Regions from separate parts of the Desulfitobacterium sp. THU1 genome, predicted to be linked through region 1. Evidence: riboswitches for the same ligand, from Rfam matches in the RefSeq annotation. Region 1 holds a riboswitch; each other region holds the start of a gene.
What was found. Region 1 has a riboswitch for cyclic di-AMP ahead of AAC978_RS16140 (NlpC/P60 family protein). Riboswitches for the same ligand answer to the same signal wherever they lie in the genome.

Region 1 (3,279 bases):
CCCCTTTTAATAGCTTGTATTGATGATATTTAAGGTTTCATCTTAGTATCGACGTGCCCCAAGATAACGGGGACCGTAGTAGCTATCGCTGACTCCGGAAATTTTTACCCCACTACCGGGGTTGGAAGCGTGAACAAATTTACCGTTGCCAATATAAATTCCTACATGAGATGCTCCGGGAGCATAGGTGCTGAAAAATACTAAATCTCCTGATTGTAAGTTATCACTACTGACGGCAGATCCGGAACTAAATTGATCGTAGGAGGTTCGAGGGAGGGATACTCCGGCACCGGAGTATACATACTTAGTAAAACCTGAGCAATCAAAGCCGCTGGTGGAAGTTCCTCCGAATACATAGCTGGTTCCTTGAAGACTGAGAGCGCGTTCCACTACGGAAGAACCATCGGCGCTACCTCGAGAAGTTGCCATGGCGATTGTGGTCGTTTGTTTACGGGGCCCTTTAGCAACAACCTCATCAACAGGTTTTTTGGTAACTTTCTCATCCAAGACTTTCTTAGCTACTTCTACCCCATTTCTTTGCTCATAAGAATAGGTGACAAACTTTGAACCATTGTCTCCTTTGGTGATAACCTTCGTTTGCCCAGGACTGAGTTTGTAATCTGTCTTTGTAACAACATCATAGGGGATTATTTCCTCCCCAGAATATGTACCTTGACTTAATACGGTCAGATAGGGCTCTACCGTAACAAGATTAATAATTTCACCTGGTTTAATCACTGAGTCTTCGGTGGTTCCGGGATTTCCTGCTAGAACTTCCTCAGTTAACATGTTGTTTTTTCGAGCGATTAACCACCAGGAATCATTTTTCTCAATTTTATATTCCTTGGATGTGACCTTGCCTTCGATGAGCATTTCATAGGCTTGGCCCACTTGGTTCATTTGATCAGGTTTGATAGATACTTTTTCGATATTCACTTCTTCCGCGAAGCTGACGGAGGTCACTTGATTCTCATCGCTTGCTTTAGAATAATACTGTTCGTATTCCTTAAGGAGCTTTTCAGCATCCTCTTGGCTGGGCAGATAAGCTATCGGAGTACCGTCTGCAACGACTTTGTAGCCTTCCAGATAATAATTTAAGGATTCAGCTAATACCTCCTCGCTGATCATCGAGGCCTCATAGGCAGAATTCTTGATTCGTACATTTTCATAAGCGATTTGGTCACGGGTTTTGGCAACCACACCGTATGGCTCGCCTTTTTCTTGAAGGAAGGTATCCACAAGGACCTGACCGCTATTAACATTATCTACATAACCCATTTGCTGACCGTTAATCATCACTGCAGCTACTGAGGTAGTTGATAGAAGATAAAAACTTAAGCCACCTGCTAAAACCAGGGTTGCAGATAATGAACCAATCACTCGTGGAGATTTCCAAGGAACGTTCTTAGCAAATTTTTGAACTTGGTCAGTTGAAGCAATTCGAAACTGAGACAGTTTTTCCCTAAAACGCATGCTTTAACACCTTTCTTAGCTTACGAGGTTAGTTGACGGATTCGGGCAAAGTGTGAGCCCTACGCGTGAGATACGCGATTCACCCCATAAAAAAGTCCCCCGCCCTAGATATATCCAGGTTCAGCTTTACTCTATGGTTCACATATTTTGATATTATGATTCGACTCAATTAGTTTCGACATCAAGACCTAAAGTTCCTTCATTCAAGTATATGTAATACGTGGAAATTACATGACATTTACTGGATAATCACATATAGAATAGTTATTCCCTTTTCATTTGTGTTAAAATAGTGGCATCGTAGCTACTCTTGGACGACCGATGGGCAAAAGGAGGATGATCCCTTGTTTTTTAGAAGGAGAAAAGAAGAGAAGAAAATTAATGCACCACAGCCGGAGATTCATGAAGAAACTCTCGCGTGCAGGAAATATAGAACTAATTATTATTTTAAAGGTTCCATAAGAAAAAGAGAGTCTCTGCGGAGTAAAAAGCAGAGGAAGGATGAGATTGGCGAATATAAGTTGGAAGTGGAGCTTTCTCATTTGCCACGATGCTTTAAACTCATAAGCAATGTGCTGTTAAATACTAAGAAGGGATATGAACAGATCGATCATCTCCTAGTCTCTCCCTATGGACTTTTTATTATTGAGGCATACAATTTGGCAGGCTTGATTGTCGGGGAAGAGAATGATCAGAAGTGGTATCAGATGATCACTTGGCGGGTAAAAACCTTTCCTAATCCTCTCCTAGGAAACCAAACGCGAATTGAGGCTTTAAGACAGCAAGCGGAACTTGAGGAAAACATCCCTGTATTTTCTTATGTGACGTTTAACTGCCGTAGTAAGCTGAAAGTCTTTCTAGGTTCGGTTTTTTATGATATTGATCTTTTGGCTTCGATTATGAAGCTGACTCAGACTCAACCAGTAGTGTTAAGTGATGAAGAGGTCCTTAATATCCATGAAGCTGTATATAGAAACAATGTTAAAGACCAAGGGATTCGTAATGAATATGCCGCTCGCCTCCGCAAGATGAGAATGCAAGAGAGGCCGAAGCATGGTGATATTCGTTGTTGTCTTTGCCAAAAACCTGTGAATGCGCGAATAGCGAGATATTGTATTAATCATCCTGAGAAATTTGCTTGGAAAATCTATTGTGAGAAGCATCAGAAAGAAATGACCAAAATCATAAGACGGGAACGTATGAAAAATGAGGAGTTTACATAATTGAGATAACTTTATTATTCTTTATATAGAAGGATTTTTGAAAAAATTCCAGATTGAGGCAAAGAAAAGTGCCATTATAGAAGTGAGTGGTAGAAGGGGAATTATGAGTGACATTGGTGTTATTAAGCAGGAAGAAGCGACCCTAGGTATCAAGTCAAAACCTGTTCGAGGGGCACTATTTACATTGTTTGGCGGGATTGGCTGGGGATTTTCCGGCGCCTGCGGACAGTATCTTTTTTCTGTAAAGGGAATCGATCCTCATTGGGTTACCGTTGTACGGATGTTTACGGCGGGGCTGATCTTATGCCTTTTTGTTTTATTTAAATATAAAAAGGCAATGATGGGGCTGTTCAGTAACAAAAAGGACCGCTGGACACTCATTGGCTTTAGTATATTTGGCCTTATTTTTTGCCAGTATACCTATTTGCTGGCCATATCGTACACCAATGCGGGAACAGCGACTGTGCTACAGTATCTAGGACCATTGTTGATTATGATCTTTGTGTGCGGAATCGACCGGCGGTTGCCGACGAAGACAGAAGGTATTGCTATTGTTTTAGCCATTGTCGGCACCTTTCTATTG
Region 2 (3,279 bases), on a different contig from region 1:
ACAGGTTTTCTAGGACGTTTTATGCCCAATCTTCCGTTAGGAATGTAATCATTCACAAGAAACTCACATTTAATTCATAGTCTATTTAGATGATTAGTGTATAGTAAATAAGATAGTTCAAGGGAGGCTTGGATTGTGAAGACTAAAATATTAATTGGAATATTAGTGATTCTATTAGTCGGTGGTATATATTCGGGGTTAAACGCAGCAAAAAAAGTGAAGACCAATACGCCAAATGTCACTTCTTCGGACACCAGTGAAAGCTCTGCCCAGAAAATAACCGATCCGATCGTTGATGACCAAGAGGGGATGCAGGTTGTTGCACAATGGGTGAAACAGGAAAAGCCATCCTCAGCGCAAGTGTTCTCGATTAGTTTCAATAATCATGCGGTCAATGTAGATGATTTTCAATTTGAAGGTAATATCAATATTTCAATCAATGACAAAGAAATTCCTATTCAAATTGAAGTACTCAAAAGGGAAAGCTCAGGGCATCACCTTTCGGCAGAAATTAAAGTTGAAAGTCCGGAGTTTATAAAGGCTAGCCCAGGAAGCCGTTTAACTTTAAATGTCCAAAATGTGTACAATACGCCAACACGAAGTTTTAATTGGCAGTACTAAAAACAACACCGGAGGTAATTATGGCACCGATTTTATTTACAATTGGGGATTTCTCACTTCGTTCCTATGGAGTTATTGTAGCTTTCGCAATTCTATTAGGTTTGGCAGTTGCTTATTTTCTTACAGCAGATAAAGATTACAGGGAATATTTATTTGATGTCCTTATCTATGGGATTATAGGTGCAATTATTGGAGCAAGATCCTGGCAAGTATTTTTTTATGAATGGGATTATTATTCGCAAAACTTAGCAGAGATACCTAAGATTTGGCATGGAGGATTGGCAATTCAAGGAGCTCTTGTCGGCGCTTTTCTTGCCGCAGTCATCTATACGAAGGTTAAGAAGATTAACTTTTGGCGTTTGGCTGATATCGCGGCACCAGGATTAATTTTGGGACAAGCGGTCGGGAGGGTTGCATGTTTTCTTAATGGAGATGCGTATGGAACGCCTACCGGATCGAACTTTGGAGTTGTTTACCCTGAAGGGACACCTGCATATGCAGCGTATGGGAGTCAACCACTGTGGCCAGCTGAAGTTTGGGAAGGACAATGGGATTTTATTGTTTTTGCCATAATTCTTATGCTTGCACGTTGGCGTAAATGGCCGCAAGGTGTTGTTTTCTTGGCCTATATCATTCTTTATTCAGTCGGCCGATTTGCACTAGAGTTTCTCCGCGGAGATAGCCCGTACTACTTGTTCGATTGGACATCAGGTCAATGGACCAGTATAGGGATGATTATTGTAAGTTTTGGTTTTATGTTGTTTTTGAGAAATAAGCACAACAGTTCAAATGAGTAAAATGCCGTATTCATGAGAATTTCACAGGTTTTTCATAATGGAGTCAAATGTATGGTTTATAGTAGGCTAAGAAAAGTTAAGTAATGCTTAATCTGAGGTACAAAACCTCAGAACGGGGGAAACGTCTCGTGGGGTGAATCGCGAAAATCGCGTAGGGCATACACCTTTTGTCCGAATCCGTCAACTAACCTCGTAAGCACGAAAGGTGGTAAATAATTGAATATATTGTATTCGAAGAAGTGGCTCAGTGTGGCAGTTATTTCTGGTGTTCTGCTAGCTTCGAGTTTATACAACGCTGTTCCGACACAAGCTTATACGGTCCCTTCAAGTACTAGCCTTGAATTGGGCATTCCTTTCCAGCTAATTGAGAGTCTTGGTCAAGACATGATAGCTGCTGGTGTTTCTGTGGCAGATGATTCTTTTAAGAAGGAGATTCTCCAAGAGAAGAAATGGCTGCGACAATTAAGTAAAGAGCAACCCCAATTATCAGCTAAGAAATCTCAAGAACCTGCGGAGTCTAAGTCAACTGAGGTAAAGATTGAAAACATAAAAAGAGAGGTATCTACTTCGCCAGCACCGACTATACCAAAGCCAACCCCAACGCAACGTCAAAAACCAATAGCTCAAAAAAGCTCTCCTCCAGCAGTCTCCAGAGGTGCAGGTGAAGTAGAACAATTACTTAACAGAGCTAACAGGTTAATAGGTGTTCCGTATCTTTGGGGAGGGACAACCCCTAAAGGATTTGATTGCTCTGGATTTGTGGGATATGTATTTAAGGCCTCGGGCATTTCCTTACCCCGTACTTCATTTGATATGTATAAAATCGGCACCCCTGTAAAAAGGAATGAACTCAAACCCGGGGATTTGATATTCTTTAGTACCTATACAGAAGGAGCCTCTGATGTACGAATTTATATTGGAGGCAATAGCACCATTGGTGCATCAAGTGGCGGTGTAGACATTCGTAGTTTGTCAGAGAGCTATTGGGATAACCATTATTATGGAGCAAGAAGGGTGCTATAGTTAAAAAGAACGGCAAGAGATATAGCTCTTGCTGTTTTATTTCCAGATTCTAATGCGTTCAATTCCAACCAATACATGAGAAAATCATACATTGTTCACTAAATACTCAAAGAAAGAGTTTATATTTTTTACAAGGGAAGAATACAGAAAGGAGTAATTAGTATGATGATAATTTTATGGATTTTTTTAGTTTTTTTAATGTTATATTGGGTAAGTGATCCTGGGCAACCGGTACCTAATGATGCCCCTGTAAAGGATGCATTGGATGTCCTTCGGGAACGTTATGCTCGAGGAGAAATTGAAATTTGTGAATTCGAAGAACGGCTGAAAGTACTCAGAAATAAATAACGCATTATTAGGAAGTAAATGCTAATGGATGGGTGTTATGGATAAAGACACGATGTTAACTCGCCAAAGATATGATCGGACTTCAAAGTTCTACGATATGGAACGGATGATTAAGCCAGCTATCAGGAAAAAGATACTTAGCCAAGCAGAAGGTAAAATTCTCGAAATTGGCGTCGGAACAGGAAAGAATCTGGAGTACTATCCACCTGGTAGTGATATTACAGGAATCGATCTAAGTCCAGGAATGCTTGCAAAGGCGAAAGATAAGGCTAGAAAGTTACAGATCCCCGCTCGTTTACGGGAGATGGATGCCCAAGACCTTCAATTTCCTGATAATAGCTTTGATACTGTTGTAGCAACGTGTGTATTTTGTTCTGTTCCCAATCCAATCAAAGGCTTGCAAGAAATTAAACGTGTCTGTAAACCGGGTGGAAAAATTCTCCTTCTGGAACATGTTCGAAGCGATAATCCCCTGTTCGGAAAAATCATG
Region 3 (3,279 bases), on a different contig from region 1:
GGGATTCACCTGCCCAAACCGTGATGGTCGAGTAGGGCAAGGAGGCTGCATTTACTGCAGTGCGCGGGGATCTGGGGATTTTGCCGGGCAAGTGGAGCTGTCTATCCATGATCAGTTCCGTGCGGTCAAAGAAGTTATGAGTCGAAAATGGTCTCAAGCCAAATATCTGGCTTATTTTCAAGCATATACAAATACCTATGCCCCTATTGAACGCCTGCGAGCAGTCTATGAGCAAGCTTTGCAGGAAGAGGGGGTAGTGGGACTGTCCATTGCTACCCGCCCGGATTGCTTGCCGGAAGAGGTTTTGGATTATTTAGCAGAGTTGAACGATAGGACCTATCTATGGGTGGAGTTAGGACTACAGAGCATTCATGACCGCACCATGGCATGGGTTGGCCGGGGGCACACCTATGAGGATTTTCTGCGGGGGCTAGAAAAATTGCGCCAAAGAAATATTCGAGTTTGTGCTCATTTGATTTACGGGCTACCGGGAGAAACTCTAGAGGATATGATTGATTCTGCCCAAGCCATCGCCAAGCTTGATCTGCAAGGAATCAAGCTACACCTCCTCCATGTTCTGCGAGGAACACCACTGGCTAAAATATATGAAGACAGTCCGTTTCCTCTACTCACTCAGGAAGAATATATTAAGCTGATTTGTAACACCCTAGAAATTCTTCCCGCCCAGATGGTTATACATCGTTTAACAGGAGACGCTCCGCGGCAGGATCTTATCGCCCCTCTTTGGAGTCTCAAGAAGTGGGAGATTCTTAATGGTATTGATCAGGAGTTAGAAAAACGGGAAACTTGGCAAGGGAAGAAGGCTATAGCGAAACAAAACGACTAACCTGATGATCTCCTTATAGGAGCGCAGTTTAGTCGTTCAATACATTCCTTCTTTAAGGTATACTAATGATTAGGGTAATGAACAATTTTTCCTTCCCAGGTTCTCAGAATAGCTTCATGCTCATTAAGGGAAACAAGGTATTGAGGTAGAATCGGGGTTTTCCCGCCCCCACCCGGGGCGTTAATGATATAAGTCGGAATCGCCATACCTGAGGTATAGCCTCGCAAGTGATCCATAATCTCTAAACCGTCTTGAATACGGGGAATAAAATGACTCGTCCCTTTGACATTTTTGGCATGGAAAATATAATAGGGCCGTATCCGTATTTTAAGAAGTTCTTGATTGAGGCGTTTCATAGTATCTGGATGGTCATTAATCCCTTTGAGGAGAACAGCTTGATTACCTAAGACGACACCAGCCTTAATTAATCGGTCAACAGCCTTTTTAGTTTCTTCGGTCACTTCTTTGGGATGATTGAACTGAGTATTGATATAAAGGGGTGGATATTTTTCAAGAATCTTGCATAGGTCTTCGGTAATTCGCATGGGAAGAGTTACGGGGACCCGAGTGCCAATACGTTTTATTTCTACATGGGGAATCCCATGCAATTCTCTTAGAAGCCAATCCAACATTTGGTCGCTAAGGAGGAGAGCGTCACCCCCTGTTATCAAAACATCGCGAATTTCCGGATTGGAGCGTACATAGTCTAAGGCCGCCTCAAGATTAGCGCGTGTTTCGTGGAGATCTGTTTCCCCGATATTCCGGCGGCGTTGGCAGTGCCGGCAGTACATGGCGCAAAGATTAGTAACATTGATAATTAATCGATCAGGATAACGTCGGGTGATACAGGGTGCCGGCGAAGTGAATTCTTCACCCATGGGATCTTCTTCCCCAGAAAGATCACGTATTTCTTGGATAGAAGGGAGACTCTGCATTCGGATAGGATCAAGGGGATCATCCTTATCGATTAGACTCAAATAGTAGGGAGAAACTGCCCATCGATAGGCTTTGCCGACTTCACTAATCTCATGAATGTGTTTTATCGTCTGTGGCAACAAAGTACTTAGAGTTTCTGGACTTTGAATACGGTTCTTGAGCTGCCAACGCCAATCCTGCCAATGATCAAGGTTGGCATCGAACTGCTCTAGAATAAAATCCCGATTCTTATTGTACTCCTCACTTAAAACAAGACCGCTGGGAATTGTTTCTTTGCATTTAAAGTAAGGCTGAGCCTTTTGCTTTAATTCCAAGGCCCTAGCCAGTGAAGCCTCTTTAGGGTTAGGGGGTAAGAATTCCACTGCCATAACGTTTACCTCCTCTATTCGTACTTGAGAGCCACCGAGTTTCTTTGAGACAAATAAAAAAGAACCGATACGGTTCCCAAAGCAAAGTGTTTATACATAAGCAGGTGCTTTCACCCTTTCATGTGTCTCAGTGCTGACGAGGTTAGCTGACGGATTCGAGCTGAAACATGCTCTACGCTATGAAGCGATTCACCCCACTATTGGTTCCCCCGTTTTCCCTTTGGGAAATTAAGCCTTATGAAGTTGCTTAACTAACAACTTAATAGTAACATATAGGTTGGTTGCAGTCAATTACCGATTTATTACATCTGATTTTTTTACATTGCTCACGACTGGAATTGTGATTTATCTGCTTAGAAAGGTCTCAAAGAGATGGTTGATATGCAAATAAGCTATTATGTATTAAAAAATCCAAGTTTAGTATAGTAATCATTGTTGCTAAGATATGAAATCAAGGAGAGGAATCATATGGATCATCAAGCACGTTATCAAGAAATCGCAATAGATATTGCTCACTCCATCGTTTTGGGAGAATATCGGGAAGGTGAAAAGATTCATGGACGCTCAACCTTAGCCGGACGTTATAATGTGTCTCCGGAGACGATTCGGCGATCCATCGCCATACTTCAAACTATGGGAGTCGTGATGGTGAGTCAAGGAGTGGGGATTACAGTGGTCTCTAAAAGTATGGCGGAGAAATTCATGCGTGGTTTTGACCAAAAGGCAGAAGTACAAGTTTACTTTGATGAGATGAAGAAATTGATGGAGCAGAGACGGGAGATCGATGCAAAAATCGATGCGAACCTAACGAAAATCATCAATTACACGGATCGCCTGGCTAGCCGTTGGATGGATGTGGCCGAAATTGAAATCGTCCAAAGATCAAGTGCTAAAGGGAAAACCCTCAGCGAGTTGAAGTTGCGCGAGAGAACCGGACTGACTGTGGTTGCCGTAGTGAGAAGTGGCATCGAACAGTTCTCACCGGGTGCAGAGTTTGTCCTAGCTGAGGGAGATATACTCCTTGTCGTAGGCTCTGAACAAGGTAAGGAAAAACTCCAGGAAATCCTCGGTGAAGATACAGGAAGTGGATTGGCATCTGTCGAATAGTCTAATAATTCGAGATGAAGA

Region 2: another riboswitch for cyclic di-AMP. It lies ahead of AAC978_RS05740 (C40 family peptidase); the one in region 1 lies ahead of AAC978_RS16140 (NlpC/P60 family protein).
Region 3: another riboswitch for cyclic di-AMP. It lies ahead of eam (glutamate 2,3-aminomutase); the one in region 1 lies ahead of AAC978_RS16140 (NlpC/P60 family protein).

What each region holds. Positions count from the first base shown of each region.
Region 1 is NZ_JBBWUA010000038.1:653-3,931, reverse strand. Features, by position in the region: gene AAC978_RS16140 (NlpC/P60 family protein) at 43-1,473, opposite strand; cyclic di-AMP (ydaO/yuaA leader) riboswitch at 1,476-1,609, opposite strand; gene AAC978_RS16135 (nuclease-related domain-containing protein) at 1,818-2,696, shown strand; gene AAC978_RS16130 (DMT family transporter) at 2,800-3,279, shown strand, end outside.
Region 2 is NZ_JBBWUA010000004.1:125,505-128,783, forward strand. Features, by position in the region: gene AAC978_RS05725 (cytochrome c biogenesis CcdA family protein) at 1-48, shown strand, start outside; gene AAC978_RS05730 (hypothetical protein) at 136-621, shown strand; gene lgt (prolipoprotein diacylglyceryl transferase) at 642-1,418, shown strand; cyclic di-AMP (ydaO/yuaA leader) riboswitch at 1,493-1,632, shown strand; gene AAC978_RS05740 (C40 family peptidase) at 1,635-2,441, shown strand; gene AAC978_RS05745 (SHOCT domain-containing protein) at 2,604-2,789, shown strand; gene AAC978_RS05750 (class I SAM-dependent methyltransferase) at 2,827-3,279, shown strand, end outside.
Region 3 is NZ_JBBWUA010000004.1:83,126-86,404, forward strand. Features, by position in the region: gene AAC978_RS05510 (TIGR01212 family radical SAM protein) at 1-847, shown strand, start outside; gene eam (glutamate 2,3-aminomutase) at 910-2,151, opposite strand; cyclic di-AMP (ydaO/yuaA leader) riboswitch at 2,269-2,396, opposite strand; gene AAC978_RS05520 (TrkA C-terminal domain-containing protein) at 2,620-3,258, shown strand.